Regions from separate parts of the Paenibacillus sp. FSL H3-0329 genome, predicted to be linked through region 1. Evidence: a T-box and tRNA genes for the amino acid it is inferred to sense, from the RefSeq annotation. Region 1 holds a T-box; the other holds one or more tRNA genes.
The links. A T-box is a leader RNA that pairs with one kind of tRNA and senses whether it is charged. The one in region 1 lies ahead of metG (methionine--tRNA ligase), so its partner is inferred to be a tRNA-Met.

Region 1 (9,631 bases):
GGCGGTGTGTCACAGAAAGTGCAAGAGCGCGCACTGAATCAAGGTGCCGATATTCTTATTGCTACCCCTGGCAGACTTATCGACCTGATCAATCAGAAACGTGTAGATCTGCAATATGTACAAATTTTAGTTCTAGATGAAGCTGACCGGATGCTGGATATGGGCTTTATCCATGATGTGAAACGAATCATCGCCAAAATGCCTACGAAGAAGCAAACTCTGTTTTTCTCGGCAACGATGCCAACTGAAATCTCCAAATTGATCAAAACATTGCTTGTGAATCCAGTGAAGGTAGAGATCACACCCGTGTCATCTACTGCGGATAGAATCAATCAATCGATCTATTTATTAGAGAACGGTAATAAGCAAAACCAATTGAACCTACTGTTACAAGATAAATCCATCGTCTCAGCTTTGGTGTTTACTCGTACCAAACGTGGTGCAGACCGTGTTACCCGCGATCTGGCTAAAGTGAACATTTCTGCTCAAGCCATACACGGCAATAAATCACAAAATGATCGCCAGAACGCCTTGCGGAATTTTAAAAGCGGTGCGACTCGTGTTCTCGTAGCTACGGATATAGCTGCCCGGGGAATTGATATTGATGAGCTGTCTCACGTAATCAACTTCAATTTACCGAACATTCCGGAAACCTATGTGCACCGGATCGGTCGTACAGGCAGAGCGGGATTGAGCGGAACGGCAATTTCTTTTTGCGAAGCTGAAGAGCTTCCTTTCCTTAAAGATATTGAAAAATTGATTGGAAAATCGATTCCGGAAGTTAAGGATCATCCTTATCCGATGTCTCGTAAAACGCAAATGAAGACAGATCGTTCTGCGAAACCGTCAGGTTCGAAAGCAGCAGCTTCGAGACCATCGTCTTCCAGACCGTCGAACTCTAAACCAGCAACTGCTAAACCTGCGGCAACAAAACCGGCAGCAACAAAATCAGCGGCATCCAAACCAGCTAAAGCAAAACCTAAGTCTAACCCTCCATTGAAGCCAAAGTCCGAGTGGTTCACAAAAGGAAGACAAAAAACGAGCAGCAGATAAGTAAGTTTGAATGCGTATCGTTTTCTATAGCATTATAAAAAACCGTCAGAGTAAATTGAACTGCACCCCAATTGTTAGACACAACTAACATTTGGAGGTGCAGTTTTTTATGTTTTATGTCCTGATGATTTACAACAAAAAACAGCCGCTAAACAGTTCCTCACTGTACAACGGCTGTTGTTATTTCATTTATGCGGTTGCTTCAATTGTATTGTCCTGAACATAGGGGCTCAGTTCTTGCTGAAGTCCTGTGCTGATGGAAGTCATAGGGAGGCGAAGCGTATCCGAGGATAGTAGGCCGTTTTGGTTAAGCATCCATTTAATTGGAGCGGGATTCGATTCCTTGAACAATAGGCGGATGATCGGCAGTAGTTGTTCAAAGCTTTCTTTAGCGAAGTCCACTTGACCAGATGTAAAGGCTTCAAAGATACGAAGGCATTCTGCCGGATAAACGTTGGCAGTAGCGAGCATACCCCCAGCTGCTCCGCAGCTAAGCATTTCATAAAAGAGGGAATCATCGCCGCCAAGCACAGGTTTGGCACCTGTACGGACTAACTCTGTAACCATTTTTGTACTGCCTGAGCAGTCTTTTAAACCGACAACATTATTCATTTCTAGGATTGTACGTGCAGTATCTACCGTCATGGCGGTACCTGTACGACTTGGAATATCATAAGCCATGATTGGTATGCCTACTTCTGCAGCTTTGCGGAAATGGGCAATGATACCCTCTTGTGAAGGACGACTATAATAAGGTACGACTACTAGTGCACAATCAGCACCAAGGTTTGCAGCAATTTCCGTGCGTGCAACCGTAGAGGCTGTATCATTGGTACCTGTACCAACTACTAAGGGGATTGATGTGGATTGTAGAAGCTCACGGGAAGTGTTTACTAGAAGCTGCATTTCATTTACGGTTACAGTGGGCGATTCTCCGGTGGTTCCATTAACGACCAGACCTTGTATGCTGTTGTTAATAATGTTCTTTACATAACGCTGATACGAATCCAAATCAACTTCACCAGCAGCATTGAACGGGGTGACCACGGGGACATAAACTCCATAAATCTGTTGTTCTGTAAGCATAAATTATCGGCCTCCAAAATATTTTAATTCCTCTACATACACTTTACCATGGAAAGTAGCATCGTCGTTAGCTATAATAAATGATATGGATCATCAAAAATATTGATGTTAGGGTGAGGTAATGGATTTAACCTATTTACGAACCTTCCGCGAGGTGGCTAAACGTCAGAGCTTTACGCGAGCTGCTGAAGAATTGGGATATGCACAATCAAGTGTGACGATGCAGATACAGAAGATAGAGAAGGAATATGGAGTACCTTTAATAGAGAGGCATGGCCGTCAGCTGCGGCTTACCCCGCCAGGAGAAGAGTTATTGAAGCTGTTCGTGGAGATTTTGGATTTGTATGATCGTTCAAAAGAAACCATCGCCCAGCAAATCGGAGGAACGATAACTATTGGGACGATAGATTCTTTAGCGGCCTTTTATTTACCTCCTTACCTGCAGCAGCTAAGGACTAAATTTCCGAAGCTGGATATTCATCTGCAAACGATGCAGGAAGCTAATCTTCTTGCCAAAATAAAAGATGGCGAAGTAGATCTAGGCTTAATGTTGGATCGCACCACTGCGGATTCCATCCTTGAGCGTACGATCGTCAGAGATGAGCCGCTTGTATTGATAGCCCCCATTCATCATCCGCTTGCCCAGATGGATACGGTAACCCTACACGATTTGAATAACTGTGAACTAATAGTCTCGGAGGAAAGCTGTATTTACCGCAGTCTGTTCGAGAATTTGTTAAAAGAGCACGGGATCATATTCCGCATAGGTTTTGAGCTTTCGAATCTGGAGGCCATCAAACGTTGTGTAATGAATGGCCTTGGAATTGCTTTGTTACCAAAAATCGTGGCAGAGGAAGAAATTGAACGAGGAAGCTTGGCGGAGCTGTCCTTTATTCATCCCGAAATTCACTTTGATCTGCAGCTTCTGATGCACCCTAAGAAGTGGAAATCACAACCGCTGCAATTTTTAATCCAAATGTTGCTTGCAAATCATTAATTTATTCCCATCAGGATCTTTCACAACAAACCAATGCTCATCTTGAATTTCAGTTACTAGCTCTACACCGAGAGCCTTCACATAATTGAAAGAGGCTTGCAAATCATCGGTCAGTAACAAAAAAGCTGGTGTTGTAATGGGCGGTGTTCCTTCAGGTTCTAAGCCGCCCCACAACAACGGCATGGTATCCAGGATGATTCCAGTGTTTCCCTGCATAGGCAGCGGGCATAAATGACCGTTCATGATCTTACAATCTGTCTCTGGAAGCCCCAGGACTTGGCAATACCAGCGACGGGATTTTTCAATATCATGTACGGGAATGAATACACTGCCAATTAAGTTCTTTACGGGGCTTTTTATTGTGGAATTTAAAGCGGACATTGCTTGTTCATTCATTTAAAGACCTCCCAAATCCGAAATGTATAAACCTTTATTTGGAAATTATGTATCTAATCTATTTAAATCATACAATCAATAGGATTGCAAGGGAATTGTAAATGGTTATATTTTCATATGAAAGTAGCCAAAAAATTTGACATTGAAAATCAGTTTATGTTATATAAAAAGAAGAATTAGCACTCATCTAAGAAGAGTGCTAATCACGGAATGATGAATAATAAGGTTATTTTGAAAGGAGATTTATTTATTCATGGCCAAAAAAGAGTTTAAAGCCGAATCGAAAAGATTGCTGGAAATGATGATTAACTCCATTTATACTCAACGGGAAATTTTCCTGCGTGAACTGATTTCCAATGCAAGTGATGCGATTGATAAGATCTATTACAAAGCCTTAGCTGATGAAGGCCTGGTCTTCAATAAAGAGGATTATTATATTAAAGTGACCGCCGATAAGGCGAACAGAACCTTGACGATTTCCGATACAGGTATCGGGATGACACAAGAGGAGCTGGAGAATAACTTAGGTACAATCGCGAAGAGTGGATCTCTTGCTTTTAAGAAAGAGAACGAAGCTAAAGATGGCCACAATATCATCGGACAGTTCGGAGTGGGCTTCTACGCTGCGTTTATGGTGGCTGATGACGTTATAGTGATCAGTAAGGCATTAGGCAGCGACGAGGCCTTTAAATGGGAGTCTAAGGGCGCTGACGGCTATACCATCGAGACTGTTGAGAAGGATTCTGTCGGCACTGATGTGATTTTGAAGATTAAAGAGAATACTGAAGAAGATCAATATGATGAATATTTGGAAGAATATCGCCTGAAATCCATCATTAAAAAATACTCCGACTTCATCCGTTTCCCAATCAAAATGGACTTGAAGGAACAAAAGCCAAAAGAAGGCACGGAGAATGAGTTCGAAGAAGTTGTTCAAGAACAAACCGTAAACAGCATGGTGCCAATCTGGCGCAAGAACAAAAGCGAGCTGACTACAGAAGATTACGATAACTTCTATGCAGAGAAACGTTACGGCTTCGATAAGCCGCTTAAACATATTCATATCAGTGCTGATGGTGCTGTAGTGTACAATGCGATTTTGTTCATCCCAGAAAATACACCGTTTGACTATTACACAAAGGAATATGAAAAAGGTCTTGAGCTCTATTCCAACGGTGTGTTGATCATGAACAAATGTGCGGATCTGCTGCCTGATTACTTCAGTTTTGTAAAAGGTATGGTGGACTCAGAGGATCTTTCCTTGAACATTTCCAGAGAGATGCTCCAGCATGACCGTCAGCTGACTTTGATCGCTAAGAATATTAAGAATAAAGTGAAAAGCCAACTGCAAAGCCTGCTGAAGGATGAAAGAGAGAAATATGAGCAGTTCTATAATGCTTTTGGCAGACAGCTTAAGTTTGGTGTTTATAACGATTATGGGATGCACAAAGACACCCTTCAAGATTTGCTGATGTTCTACTCCTCCAAGGAGAAGAAGCTGGTTACACTGGACGAATACGTCTCAAGAATGCCAGAAGATCAGAAGTATATCTACTATGCTTCCGGAGAGTCGATCGACAGAATCGAAAAGCTCCCGCAAACCGAGCTTGTATCGGATAAAGGGTATGAAATTCTCTACTTCACTGATGATATTGATGAATTTGCGATCAAGATGATTCAGTCTTATAAGGAAAAAGAATTTAAATCCGTATCCAGCGGAGATCTGGGGATCGAAGCCGACGAAGCGGACAAGCCAACGGAAGCGGAAGAGAACGAAAACAAGGAGCTTTTTGAAGCGATGAAGGACATCCTGTCCGGCAAAGTGAAAAATGTTAAAGCTTCCAAACGTTTGAAGACTCATCCGGTATGTCTCTCTGCAGAAGGTGAGCTGACGATCGAGATGGAGAAAATTCTGAAATCGATGCCGAATGGCCAAGAGGTGCAAGCGGATAAGGTACTTGAAATCAACATCCATCACGAAGTATTCCAGTCCTTGAAGGCGGCAGCAGAGAACGACAAAGAAAAGCTCGGTTTATACACGAACCTACTGTACAACCAAGCCCTGTTGATCGAAGGTCTACAGGTTAGTGATCCAGTTCAATTCACCAATGATATTTGCAAAATCATGAAATAATATGAAGTAACGAGACCATCCAATTGTATTATGATTGGGTGGTCTTTTTTATTTCAGCATTTCATTTTGTTGTGCGAAAAAGGTAGTAATCAATTTCAGAGTCATTATTTGTGCAACCGCTGATCGAATAGATAATTTCACCTTGTGTGCTTTTTTTACTCGTCACTTCGGAGCAGGTATCGGTTCTGACTCCTGTGTTGCTTCCACCGAATGCATCATTAGAGGTATCATAGCTATAATTAATCACGTTACCGTCAAATTTCAAATCCTTAAATATAGGATCGCCTTCATCTGTGTAACTTGTAACGCGTATATTGTCTGCTTTTTTGCTGGAGAGATTCGTTATAAATTGCTCGAATTTATCGAGGTTGTACACTTTTTCCCAAGAAACAATATCCCCTCTACTGATGGCTTCTTTGGAAGTATAGGGCTCACTTTTAGGTACAGAATTGACTTGATTATCGGAGCAACCCCATACCCCTGCTAGTAAAAGAACAGAGAGTGTAAGCAAATTTACCTTTTTCACTGAGGGACCTCCTTGTAACGTATTTATATAAAAGACGGAGATTAACTGGAAAAGTTACAGTGAGCTTGATTTTTCACATTGACAATAAACAACAAATTGATTATTATTTTCTCTAACTTGAATATGTAAAAGCAAAGAAGAGAAAGAGTACCACGGCAATTCTTTCAACAGAGAGCTCCGGTCGCTGAAAAGGAGTAAAGAAAACCCTTGGGAATATGGTCTCAGAGCTGCGCATCGAAACCTTATGGGTTGTAGGCTGCGCCGGAACCTGCATCCGTTACAGTGCTAGGGTATAAACGTTAATTAACGTCGTACCTGAAGAGGTAAATGTCATGAGGCATTTATAAAATTAGGTGGTAACACGTGAGTAGAACTCTCGTCCTTTGTGGATGGGAGTTTTTTTGTTGTCAAAAAAAGGAGGAGAAGGTTAATGAGTAATGTGTTTATAGGTGGTGCTTGGCCGTATGCGAATGGATCTTTACATCTTGGGAGATTATCAAGTGTGTTGCCTGGGGATGTGCTGGCACGATATTTTCGCTCCAAAGGGGATAACGTATTATATGTATCAGGCAGTGATTGCCATGGCACACCCGTAGCGGTTCAGGCTGCGAATGAAGGGATTACACCCGGAGCTTTTGCAAGCAGATATCATGAGGAGTTTCTGAAGTGTTTTAAACAGCTGGGATTTAGTTATGATCTATATACTCGAACGGATCAACCGCAGCATCATAAGGTCGTGCAAGAGTTGTTTACAAAGCTACTAGAGAATGGTCATTTATATAAAAAAACCATTGCGCAATGTTACTGCGAGGTGGATCAGCGCTTTTTGCCAGACAGATATGTGGAAGGGACTTGTCCGGTATGTGGCCAGCGGGCGCGAGGGGATCAATGTGATTATTGTTCTACGATTCTAGATCCTGCCGATTTGTTAGACAGAGTCTGCAAATTATGTGGTAATACACCATCAGAAAGGCCGACAGAACATTATTATCTTAGCTTATCTAATTTTCAGTCTGAATTAACGGAATATGTAGAGGAAGCACAATTTTGGAGAGATAACGCTATAAAACTGACCAAACGTTATTTACAAGAAGAGCTGCAGGACCGCGCGGTAACAAGAGACTTGTCTTGGGGTGTAGATGTTCCTGTGGCTGGATTTGAAGATAAAAAGATTTATGTTTGGATTGAGGCGGTAAGTGGTTATTTATCAGCCAGTAAGCAGTGGGCTGCACAGTCCGGAGGAAGCTGGGAGGATTTTTGGTTAGAGGAAAAAGGGGAGATTACTGCTTATTATGTGCATGGTAAAGACAATATTCCTTTTCACACTTTAATATGGCCGGCTGTGTTATTAGGAGCTGGAGGTCTGCATTTACCGGACAGGATTATATCTAGCGAATATTTAACCCTTGAAGGGCAGAAGTTCTCCACTAGCCGAAACTGGGCGGTCTGGGTACCTGATATTTTAGAGCGGTATCAGCCAGATTCTATTCGTTATTTCTTAATTGCCAATGGACCCGAGAAGCGGGACACGGATTTTTCCTGGAGAGAGTTTATTTATAGCCATAATGGAGAGCTGCTTGGAGCATTTGGTAACTTTGTGAATCGTTCATTGGCTTTTGTAGATAAGTTTTATGAAGGGAAAGTGCCGAATGGGCAATTGGATAAGGGGTGGAATGACAACATTGACCTCTTGTATCTCGAATCAGGGCGGCTTATTGAGGCTGGGAATCTAAAAGATGCGCTGGAGTATATTTTTTCTTATGTGCGCAAGGCAAACCAGTATTTCGACCTGCAAAAACCATGGATACAGATAAAAGAGGATCAGGTTTCTTGTGATTCTGCAATATACACATGTGTGCAGATTATTGCGAACCTAGCGAATTTGTTACATCCGTTTCTGCCGTTCTCTTGTGACAAGATCAGGGGGTTCCTGTCGTTAGAACTACCGAATTGGCAGCCTTGCTCAGTACCCCCTTACCAACAGGTTACTGAATTACAATTATTGTTTGAACGAATTGATATTAACCGTATTAAAGAAGAAGAGGATAGGCTCGTTCAACAACAAGTGAATAAATAGATCTGGTATTATCCATTCTTGAAACTCTCAATAAACTTTGAAGCCAATGATGACAAGTATTTATCCTTAATCCAGACGGCGGCGACCCGCGTGCGTAGTGATTCACTACTGATTTCTTTATAGATCAAATTACTGTTACTCGTTAATTCGAAAGCGGATTTGGGGATGATTCCGATGCCAAGACCAGCGTTTGCCCAGAGCAGTGTTGTTCTAGCATCATCATTCATGCAGAAAATCAGCGGATCAAAGCCGTTCTCAAGACATGTTTCCCGGATAAGCTGCTCAAAACGGCGGTAGATAATAAGCGGCTTATCCTTTAGCTCACCGATCTCAATAAAGTTTTCATCCGTTTTCCAGTCATACTCAGGTGTCATTACGGCAATCATAGGTTCAGCTTGTGTGTAAAGACACTCTAAATTTGTACCATTAAAGGGTGTCCTTACAATTCCGACTTCGACAATGCCTTTATTCAAGAGGTCAATGATTCTAAAGGTATTTCCTTCATGAATCTCAAACTTCACACCTTTATAGGTTTTGTGAAATTCACATAGCCGATCTTGAAGCAACGTAGCTCCAGAGGAAGAAACTGTACCAATGGCTAGGGTTCCTTTTAAACCTTTAACAAAATCAGTGAGCTCACGGGCAGTGGAATCTGCCAGCTCCAGAATTTGTTGGGCACGGTCCCGCAAAATGGCTCCAGCTTCAGTGAGCTGCACGCTGCGTGGACCTCGTTCCACTAGCTTTACACCGAGTTCTTCCTCCAGGAGCTTTAGCTGCTGGCTCAGCGGAGGCTGGGCCATTTGCAGTTTTTTGGCTGCAGATGTGATCTGTCCTTCCTCAGCTATCGCCATAAAATATTTAAGCTGTCTAATATCCATATAAAAATCCTCCGAACTTGAGATATGCTAATCGTATGGGAGCGATACGAATCCAATATTATTAATATGTGAGTAGATATGCCATAATCATAACTGTTCTTATACATATTTCAAGTGGTTAAATACTTCTTATGTTGGGTGTGGATAAATTTGTTCAAAATTGCAGTATATTTAAAGCCGTACAAAAAAGAAGCGATCATTGGACCGATCTTCAAACTGATGGAAGCGATTCTGGAGCTGATTTTGCCTACCATTGTCGCATTGATCATCAACAACGGGGTTGGCAATCATGACAGCGCCTATGTTTACCGCATGGGTGGCCTAATGGTTCTGATGTCACTGCTTGGCTTCGGCTGCTCCATGGTATGCCAATACTATGCAGCCCGGGCTTCACAGGGATTCGGTACGACACTACGCAATAAGATGTTTAGACATATTACATCCTTGTCGTATGCTGAACTGGATACCTTAGGTACGCCTACAC
Region 2 (9,631 bases), 1.0 Mb from region 1:
GATCCATGACCCGGCCGGGAAATCATGTGATGAAGAGTTACGAAATCTACGCAGATATGCTGTTCCGGATCGCTTTGGTCCATCTAGGCAGCCGGCAAGATGCCGAAGAAGCCACTCAGGATACCTTCATCAAGCTAATAGAAAAAGCGCCAAAGTTCAAAGATGCCGAACATCAGAAGGCATGGCTGATCCGGGTAATCACCAATCATTGTAAAACACTACTGGGCAGAGGCTGGCGCAAGCGCGAGGTTAAGCTGGAGAGCGCTGAGCCAATTGCGGCAGACAGCCCCGAGGATTGGGCTCTGCTGCAGTTAGTTATGGCGATGCCCATGAAGTATAAAACCGTAATCCATCTTTATTATTACGAGGACTATCCCATCCAGGAGATCAGCAAGATTCTGCAGATTAGCCAGTCTGCCGTGAAGATGAGACTTCAGCGGGGACGGCAACTGTTAAAACTGGAGCTGGAAGGAGCGGAACCACAGTGAAGGAAGATCAGTTTCGAACAACATATAAGAAAGCGGTGGATTCGATGAAACCAGGTGAAGAAATGAAAAAAGAATTGTTCGACAAAATGGAGCAGCGGCAGGAGCGGAAACGTCCGCGCAAGACGGTTTATATCGCGGCAAGTGTCGTGCTCGCCGCAGGAATCGGTCTGGCTGGGCCTAGTATATGGCAGCAGTTGAACAGTCAGAGCTCCCCGGGGCAGGTTGCCCAGGTAACTCCGGGTGTAAGCAATGCTGGCAATTCGGGCACAGCTACATCGGGCAGCATTGTCATTCCCAAGCTGAAACTGCCAGATAAGGAATCTGGCGTGAAGGCAGATATGATCGCCTTGGTCGTGTATAAAAATAATATTTACACACAGTCAGCGACTCGCATCGACGCTGCCGATGCTGCCGCTCTGCGCGGTGACAAGTTAGGACGCACTACAGGCGGCATCAACGAATGGAGCGGTAACGACGAATATATTGAGTTAGCCTCGAACATCGGCGAAACGGATCTCTATTCCGTGAAGGGCTATGATTCCAGCTTCCTGATTATGTCCTATTCGGAAATCAACGGCGAGGTATTCGCTGAACTGTATGAGCACACGAACGGCATCACCATAAACAGCGGCGCCGACCTATTCGGCAAGCTGAATCTTGAAGGCCGAGTTACTTCAGCTCAGTGGGAAAGCTTCAACAGCTGGAACAACGGCCTCCAGCAGCAGGCGCCAATCGCCAATGGCGAGGCGCTTGAAGGTTTTCTTACAACACTTCAAGCGGCTAAACCACTGGCAGCAGAGCCGCTGATCGAACAAGGCATCTACGACAGCGAGGACCGCAAGATCATCTATTTGCAGCTGGAAGACAATGCCCGAGTAGAGTTGACGCTGTTCGGTCAAGGCCTTGTACGCTACGGTCTAGCACCGGTATTCTTCGATGTCGAATCCGGGGCATTCCAGCAGCTGTGGGACAGCATGAAACTTTAGGGATGTTGGTGGATACCCAGGGCCTGTGGTTGGGACTGCGGTTGGGATCGGGATTGCGACTGAGATTAGGACTGTGATCGGGACTGCGATCGGGATTGCGACTAGGGCTGCGGTTGGGATCGCGATTGCGATCGGGGCTGCAACTGCGGTTGGGATCGCGATTGCGATCGGGACTGCGATCGGGACTGCGATCGAGATTGAGATTGGGACTGCGGTCGGAAGCAATTGGGTACATCGTTTCGATCGCCTTGCTCTCCATTGGAGGAATTTAGCTGACTGCTAACAAAAACGGCGCTGCTTCCAAACCATTTCATGGTTTGGAGCAGTGCCGTTTTGTGCTTTACTGTATGGTTTATGAGCCCGCATACTAGATATGCTGGTTGTAGAGGTGAAACTACTGACTGTTCCTTTATAGGCTACTTCTCATTGTAATTTCTGCAACTACATCTGCGAGGAGCATGGCACTAACGAGCTAACGAACTAACGAACTAACATCCTCCACCTCGAGCTATCGGACCCAGATGCCGCTATTTGCTGATTTTCAGCCTTTGGAGCATGGTTTCGGACCCCATGGTCGCTAATGCCTAGAAAGAGACTCAAATGCGGTACTTTTTATGCCAATAGCGACTATGGAGTCCGTTAGAATTGCAAATGTGGAGAAAAACCTCTTTAAGGGTCAGCTGGGTCCGATAGGAGCCTCATACCAAAAATGCTCCCTAATCAAACGAAGTTTGGTGTTTAGTATAAGTAAGTTTGCAGCAAGAAAAAGTGCCCCAACAGCTATTTTATCGGATACTGGATAACTCTTTCTTTTTTTCTGTCCATAACAAATCTTTCATACTCCAGAGTCCTTATGTTACTAATCCTCAGTCAAATACAATTCAAATTTCCTCACTATTAAACTATTTCACATGGTAAAATAAACCTGATTTAAATAAAAGGAGAGTACATAATATGGGATTTTTCAAAGGAGTATTACAGGGTCTTCTTACAATAATAGAAGATAGAGAATATCAGAAACTTTCGGAATCAAATACTATAAAAATCGATAATAAATTAACTTATACTCCAACAGTAAACAGACAATTCGCCATCATTGAAATTAAAGGTAATAATTATCTGCATAAAGATAGCATATTGAGCATGAAATTGAGTTCAGGATTTTTATCCATTGGAAACGTTATGATAAGTCGTTCATTAGTGTCAGGAAATCTTGATATGCTTAATTTATCGCAAGATGACTTTAACAATGGCGTTAACCTATATGGAATGATTTCCGATGAACGACAGAATGTAACAGAGATAGTATGTTGCTTGAAAAATGATATTTCCTTAATTCAAGGGTACGTTCAAGAAGCGCTCGCTATTAAAAAGAATGAAGCTGAAAGAAAATTCATAATTCAACAAAATGAACAACTTAGGAAAGAAGAGGAAGAAAAACGAAAAAAATCACAAAAAGAATACTTCCAAACGCATATCAAAGAAAAACAAATTATGAAATATGGAATACGTCACACTAAATGCTGGAGATGTCATGCTCCTTTAGGCACTGAGACACACCCTATTCATTATTCTTGTGGTTGGCTCCAGTGTGACTGCGGTGCATGTAAATGCAATTATCACAGATAGTAAAAGAGTATTTTCGTTTTCATCGGTTACTTCTCCTTAGTGGGTACTTGTAAACTCAACCGCGGTGACCGGGGGCTAGAGTTATTGCTGGATTAATTCTTTAGGAAGCAATTCGCCCCAAAGGCAAATCAAAAGTACGCAGTATTTAGAGCATGCTTCTACATTGTGCGTTCAGTCATTCGCGAGCATCTCCTGTTGAGCATTATAATCCGACTACTACGACATAAAAAAGGAACGCCCACCATGGACGCTCCTTTTTTTCTTATTCGTCTACAAAATTCTAGCTAGTTACGCATTTACACTTTCCGTTTTTCGATCCTGTCTTGCGTGTAATGTTTTCATCGCAAATCTTGCTATCGGCTGCGCAACCAACAGTTCAATCCAAAATGCTATACCAAAGTTTCTTGGCCAGATGTGAAGGAAGTTTTTAAGTGGATCCAGGCTTATTTGTTTCGTCCCAACCCATGTGCCAATAATTGATAGTAAAATAGATAACACCGTGACATTCAATAAAGTATTCAACAGAATCCTTGCATTAAATCCATCTGTTTGTCCCATGAATTTCGGCATCACTTTCCCGACAATCGGTCCTGCAACTAATCTTACAGATAAAACTACGATCATCCACATAAACGGAATAACCTTTAGTGTATCTATATACACTTCCTTACTGAAGCCACGTTCCAACCCCACAATAATAGGGGCAATAGTGTTTACTGAAATGATTGAAATAATGAGTAAAAATAGTATACCTTCTTTTCCGTTTCTGGGCAGTCTTTTGTCTCCATGCATGTTTGTCATCTCCGTGAATAATATTTCAGATGGCAGACGTATCATGAGACATATATTTTTGGCCCAACAAAAAAGACCAATATCTCTACACACTGATTTAATAATTATAACATTTATTTAAAATGAATGTCAGAACTTCTACTAAAATTTATTAAATCCCCCTACTAACAAAGAACAGCTACCTGCATGCGCCTTAACAAGAGCGGCAGTGGCAGAGAAGTAAACTGCCGTACTCTACAAATGACACTAGAAATATTCTAGATTGGCTACAATGATAACCAGTGGTACTTTGCAAGGTTTTTCAGAATATTATTGATGGTCTTAAGGAACGCTATACGCAAATCGGGGCTAAAAAAAAGAATACGAGGACTCATACAAGGAAATTGACTTAGTATGTTGCTACTCTGGTCGGAACTATATAAAGCTAAAGGTAGCTGCTGAACGACTGGGTATGACTCCAGCGATGTTCAACGAATAATACTCACACCTACTCCCAATCATGCAAGAAGAGGCCGTTGATAAAATTGAAGCAGAACTGAATAAATACGCTGAAAAACAGCTCGAAACTGCAGAAAAATAATTCCCGTTAGCAAATCCGTTAGCAAACTCAAAATTCTGTTCTTTATCCATTCTACTTTCTTATATTGCTAAGCTTATAGACAGCAAAAAACCCTTACAAAGTAAGGGTTTTTGATAAGTGGGCCCTGAGGGACTCGAACCCCCGACCAATCGGTTATGAGCCGACCGCTCTAACCAACTGAGCTAAGGGCCCGGATCTAAAAATATCCGAATGTACAATTGCTGTTGTAATAAAATTGGTTGCGGGGGCAGGATTTGAACCTGCGACCTTCGGGTTATGAGCCCGACGAGCTACCGGGCTGCTCCACCCCGCGTCAGAAATAATATTCAAACAGCGACAATAAATAATATACAGTACAAAATGGGTCTACGTCAAGGATGAATTTGTAAAAGTTCTCAAGGCAAAAATCTAACCCCATATCTTCCTTTGCGGGATCGATAAATTTCCACAAAACTTGGGTCATGGTAGCCATAAATCCAGCCATCTTGCTCCAACCTTTTTGCTAAACAACCTGCTTGAAATCTCGTTCTGAACAGTTTCGCGAAGTATATCCAATTCATGATGCCCTCTTCTCCTTTTTGCAAATTAATCTCACGCTGCTCTGAACTTATCATGCCCAAGTTCCACAAAATAAGCCACCGGAAATCCGGTGGCCGCTACATATTCCAAAACTTAATCCCCTATAGAGTCGAAATAATATGTGGGATCTTTTTCGAGCGTACCCAGCATGGTATTCCCTTGCTTCTCCCAAGCTTTGAGGGCACTCTCCACCGTTCTTTTGCCCTGATAAACTTCTGTGAATAGTTGGCGCCCAACATCGTTAATACGGCTAATTCCAGGCTTCTGTGTTTGTAGGACGTTCATCAAAGGATCATTGGCTGGTAATGGTTTGAGCGTATAGAAGGATTCCAGATTTACTGAAGGTACCTTCGTGGTAATGTAATCCTTACGGGAAGTTAGTTCCCCGCGGGTATGAGCTTTAATTTTGGCTACCTCATTACTGTTGACGAACTTGATCAAATCCCAAGCATCTTCCTTATTAGCAGCCATAGTGTTGATAGCCATCATATTACCTACCCAAGTACCTACAGCCACTCCTGGTTTCTCCTTAAAAGTAGGTACGGTAACGAAACCCCAATCGACGGGACTGTAATTTTTAATTTTTGCTGCATTGCGGCTCACACCTGCAAGCTCATTAAGATAATCGTATTCTCCAATTACCATTGCAGCTTTTCCGGTAAGGAATAGATCCCCTTGGACAGGACTATAGGTGCTCCGTTCTGTTTCTATAAAATCCATACCGTTTAACCCAGGTGTAATTTGCTTTTTCACCAATTGGCTGTAGGTCGTCCAAGCTTGACTCCACTGTGTTTGGTTTACCTCCATCTTATGTCCCTTGTTGTCATACATAGCAAGCTCAAGCGGTGAGACATAGGTCTGCATATCCCAGAAAGGATCGCTCATATAACGGTTCATCGAAAATCCATATATACGCTTATCTTTATTTGTCGATTTCTTGGTCACCTTTTCGGCCAGCGCGAACACTTCATCCCAAGTCATTCCGTCCGTCGGATAACCTACACCAGCAGCATCAAAAATACCTTTGTTAAAATATAACGCACTCGACATAAAGGTCGGCGCTAACGCGTAAAGACTTCCTCCACCCAGCTCACGTACTCCATTTAACATTGTAGGTGCCATATTGCTTAAATCATATTGATCTCGTGCGATAAGCGGCTCCAGCGATTGCACCAGATTATGCTTCACCAAACTCTTCACCAATGTACTATCACCGACGATTACATCAACTGGCTGTGCACCGCCCATAATTGCTCGGATATTCTCCAGATTATCTGGGTTAACCTCTGGATAGGTGCTGTCAAAACGAAGCTCATTCATATTGATGGCTGGAATAATCTCAAGTTTGATTTCAGGATGCTGCAATTCATACATATCTGTAAACTGCTGACGAAAAGAAGAATCGTCCTCTCCAGACCAGAGGCTGCCAATACGTAGTACACGCTGTTCTGTAGATGGCTTAGAAGCCTCCGCCCAAGCTGTGTGCCTGCTTTCAGAAATTAAAGGCAATAGCAGTGCAGCACATACTCCAAAGCTTAACCAGCGCCGCCATAGCCTTCTATTATTATTTATATGATTCATTCTTGAACCCTCCCATAAAATACTCAATCCATCCACCTTATGAATAATTACCCATAATTCTAGTAACAGTATATAGCTTTATTCAGGAGGGGAAGTTACAGGCTGTTTAAAGTTATGCTACGATTTCTTCATATTATTTCTATAAAAAACATTCCGGGAGTTTTCTGAGGATCCTGATATGCCTTTCTACGGTAAGATAATTGCACTTTGTGCAACTATTACAGCTGTGTGTGTTGCGCTTCTCCTTTTAATTGCACTATGTGCAGTTAAAAAATGTTACTAGGTGCTTTCGGCGGATTTCTGGCGGATATAATTGCACAAAGTGCAACTATATCGCCAGATCTTCTAAGGAAGGTTAGTTTAAGTGCACGAACTGCAACTATTCTGCGTTTGAGACGACAGTGCGATGAAATCACCGGGTGTCAGTGCTAGTGTGACAGAGCGCAATATACCAGAGCGACAGAGCGTAATATACCAGAGTGACAGAGCGCAATAAACCAGAGTGACAGAGCACAATATACCAGAGCGACAGTGCGCAGGTCAGCCAAATGTCAGAATGTGAATGTGAATGCAAACACCAAAACCCTACTCTCCACTCCACTCCACTCTACTTTTCCTTTTACCAATACAGCATTTGCCTTCCCTACTAACTAACCTACTAACTAACCTGCTGCCTTTCCTATGACCGGCACAAATCGCCCCTTCTACGCAGGATAATTGCACTTTGTGCAACTATTAAAGCCGAATGTATTATGCTTCTTCCTTTTATTGCACTATGTACAGTTAAAAAACGTTATTAGGTGCTTTCGGCGGATTTCTGGCGGATATAATTGCACAAAGTGCAACTATATCGCCAGATCTTCTAAGGAAGGTTAGTTTAAGTGCACGAACTGCAACTATTCTGCGTTTGAGACGACAGCGCAATGGAATCACCGGGGCAAAGTATAGTATTCCAGAGTGTCAGAGCACCTTTTCCTTTTAATTGCACTCGGTGCAGTTAAAAAGAAAAGCCTCCCACCAAAATGTGAGAGGCCCGTCCAATCTATACTCAAATATTTAGTTTAAACGCCAAATGCGGAAGGATCTTTTCTCCAAGATTTCAGCAGTTCCACATCCGTAGCTGCGATCTCGCCTTGTGTAAGAGCCACATCAATCAATGTGCTGTAGTTGGACAAGCTTTGTAATGGCATTTCAGCGGCAGCAAAAGCATCGACCGCACGATCCAGCTCGTAGCTGAAGATTGCCAATACAGCCAACGCTTCTGCGCCTGCTTCTTGCACAGCTTGTGCTGCTTTGATGGAGCTTCCACCAGTGGAGATCAAGTCCTCGATAACGACTACCTTTTGCCCTGGCTTAATTAGGCCTTCGATCTGATTCTGCTTGCCGTGACCTTTAGCTTTATCGCGGATATAAGCCATTGGCAGATTGAGTTTATCAGCTACCCAAGCTGCGTGAGGAATGCCTGCGGTTGCTGTACCTGCGATCACCTCTGCATCTGGATACTGGCTTTTAATAAGCTCAGCGAAGGCATCAGCAATATAGTTACGTACCTCTGGGTAAGCCATAGTCAGACGGTTATCGCAATAGATCGGGGACTTAATACCAGAGGTCCAGGTAAAAGGCTCCTGCGGTCGCAGTGCCACCGCTCCTATCGTAAGCAGATAACTTGCTACTTGTTCACTTCTATTTAATGTACTCATGCTAGGGTCATCTCCTCAATAATATTTAGTGCTGCTTGACGTGGATCAGCTGCAGTTGTAACAGGACGGCCCACCACCAGGAAGTGGCTGCCTTGCTGAATGGCTTTGCCCGGCGTCATCACCCGGGACTGGTCACCTAGGGATGCACCTGCTGGGCGGATACCAGGTGTAACTGTGCAGAATGCGGGCCCACAAGCCTCTGCGATCGCTGAAGACTCTTGCGGTGAAGCCACTACCCCATCCAGACCTGCAGCGGCTGCCAGCTTAGCGTATCTGACTACAGTATCTGCTACGTCTCCTGCGATTCCAATTTCGTTATTCATCACTTCTTGGCTCGTGCTGGTTAGCTGTGTAACTGCGATAATCAAAGGCATTTTAAGCGTAGCATTCCCATTAACTACTGAAGCAGCGCCTTCACGGGCTGCAGCCATCATTGCCGAGCCTCCTGCGGCATGTACGTTAAACATATCTACACCGAGGTTCGTAAGGCTTTCTGCCCCGCCTTTTACCGTGTTAGGAATATCATGCATTTTGACATCTGCAAATACAGAATACCCCCGAGATTTCAGTTCATTAATGAATTCCGGTCCTGCTGCATAGAAGAGCTGCATTCCCACTTTCATATAACAAGGAATCCCTTCCAGCTTGTCAATCAAGGTTCTTGCCCCAGCAACATCAGGGTAATCCAAGGCGATCATCAAGCGATTCGCCATTTCATTCCACTTTGCATCTCCCTGTCCCATAACCGTTCTCCCATCCAGTGCAGACTTAAATCCACACTCTTCATTTATTAGCCCCTAGGCATAGCGGAACGGTCTGCGTAAACGCAAACCGCCCTATGCATCTTTATGAGATTAGTTTAATTGTCCGACAAAAGCAGGCATGGACTGTGACGAGAAGTTGATCGTCTGCAGCATTCTGAGCAGTGCCGTTACTGTATCGAGTGATGTCATACATACGACGCCATTCTCAACCGCTTCACGACGGATACGGAATCCATCACGCTCTGGTGTTTTCCCTTTAGTCAGTGTATTAAAGACGAAGTTGGCTTGCCCACCACGAATCAAGTCGAGAATGTTCGGTGCACCTTCATCCAGCTTGTTCACGTTCATTACGTTGAGACCTGCTTCTTCAAGCGCTTGAGCGGTGCCTCCGGTAGCAATGATCTTGTAACCCAGCGAGTGGAAGCCTTTCATAAGCTCCACAGCTTCTGCTTTATCTTTATCTGCCACTGTAACGATGATAGCGCCAGTTGCTGGAATTTTCATTCCTGCTCCGATTAGACCTTTATACAAA

Region 2: it has a tRNA-Met gene. The T-box ahead of metG (methionine--tRNA ligase) is inferred to sense a tRNA for this amino acid. The anticodon was not compared.

Annotation. Positions count from the first base shown of each region.
Region 1 is NZ_CP150150.1:4,071,733-4,081,363, reverse strand. Features, by position in the region: gene NSQ66_RS17930 (DEAD/DEAH box helicase) at 1-1,053, shown strand, start outside; gene dapA (4-hydroxy-tetrahydrodipicolinate synthase) at 1,243-2,139, opposite strand; gene NSQ66_RS17920 (LysR family transcriptional regulator) at 2,261-3,136, shown strand; gene NSQ66_RS17915 (VOC family protein) at 3,107-3,532, opposite strand; gene htpG (molecular chaperone HtpG) at 3,786-5,666, shown strand; gene NSQ66_RS17905 (DUF4362 domain-containing protein) at 5,728-6,192, opposite strand; T-box leader at 6,318-6,579, shown strand; gene metG (methionine--tRNA ligase) at 6,623-8,269, shown strand; gene NSQ66_RS17895 (LysR family transcriptional regulator) at 8,278-9,147, opposite strand; gene NSQ66_RS17890 (ABC transporter ATP-binding protein) at 9,298-9,631, shown strand, end outside.
Region 2 is NZ_CP150150.1:5,106,072-5,115,702, forward strand. Features, by position in the region: gene NSQ66_RS22635 (sigma-70 family RNA polymerase sigma factor) at 1-488, shown strand, start outside; gene NSQ66_RS22640 (hypothetical protein) at 485-1,474, shown strand; gene NSQ66_RS22645 (hypothetical protein) at 1,500-1,757, shown strand; gene NSQ66_RS22650 (hypothetical protein) at 2,429-3,103, shown strand; gene NSQ66_RS22655 (hypothetical protein) at 3,392-3,895, opposite strand; tRNA gene NSQ66_RS22660 (tRNA-Ile) at 4,594-4,667, opposite strand; tRNA gene NSQ66_RS22665 (tRNA-Met) at 4,712-4,788, opposite strand; gene NSQ66_RS22670 (extracellular solute-binding protein) at 5,148-6,635, opposite strand; gene pyrE (orotate phosphoribosyltransferase) at 7,697-8,335, opposite strand; gene pyrF (orotidine-5'-phosphate decarboxylase) at 8,332-9,078, opposite strand; gene carB (carbamoyl-phosphate synthase large subunit) at 9,190-9,631, opposite strand, start outside.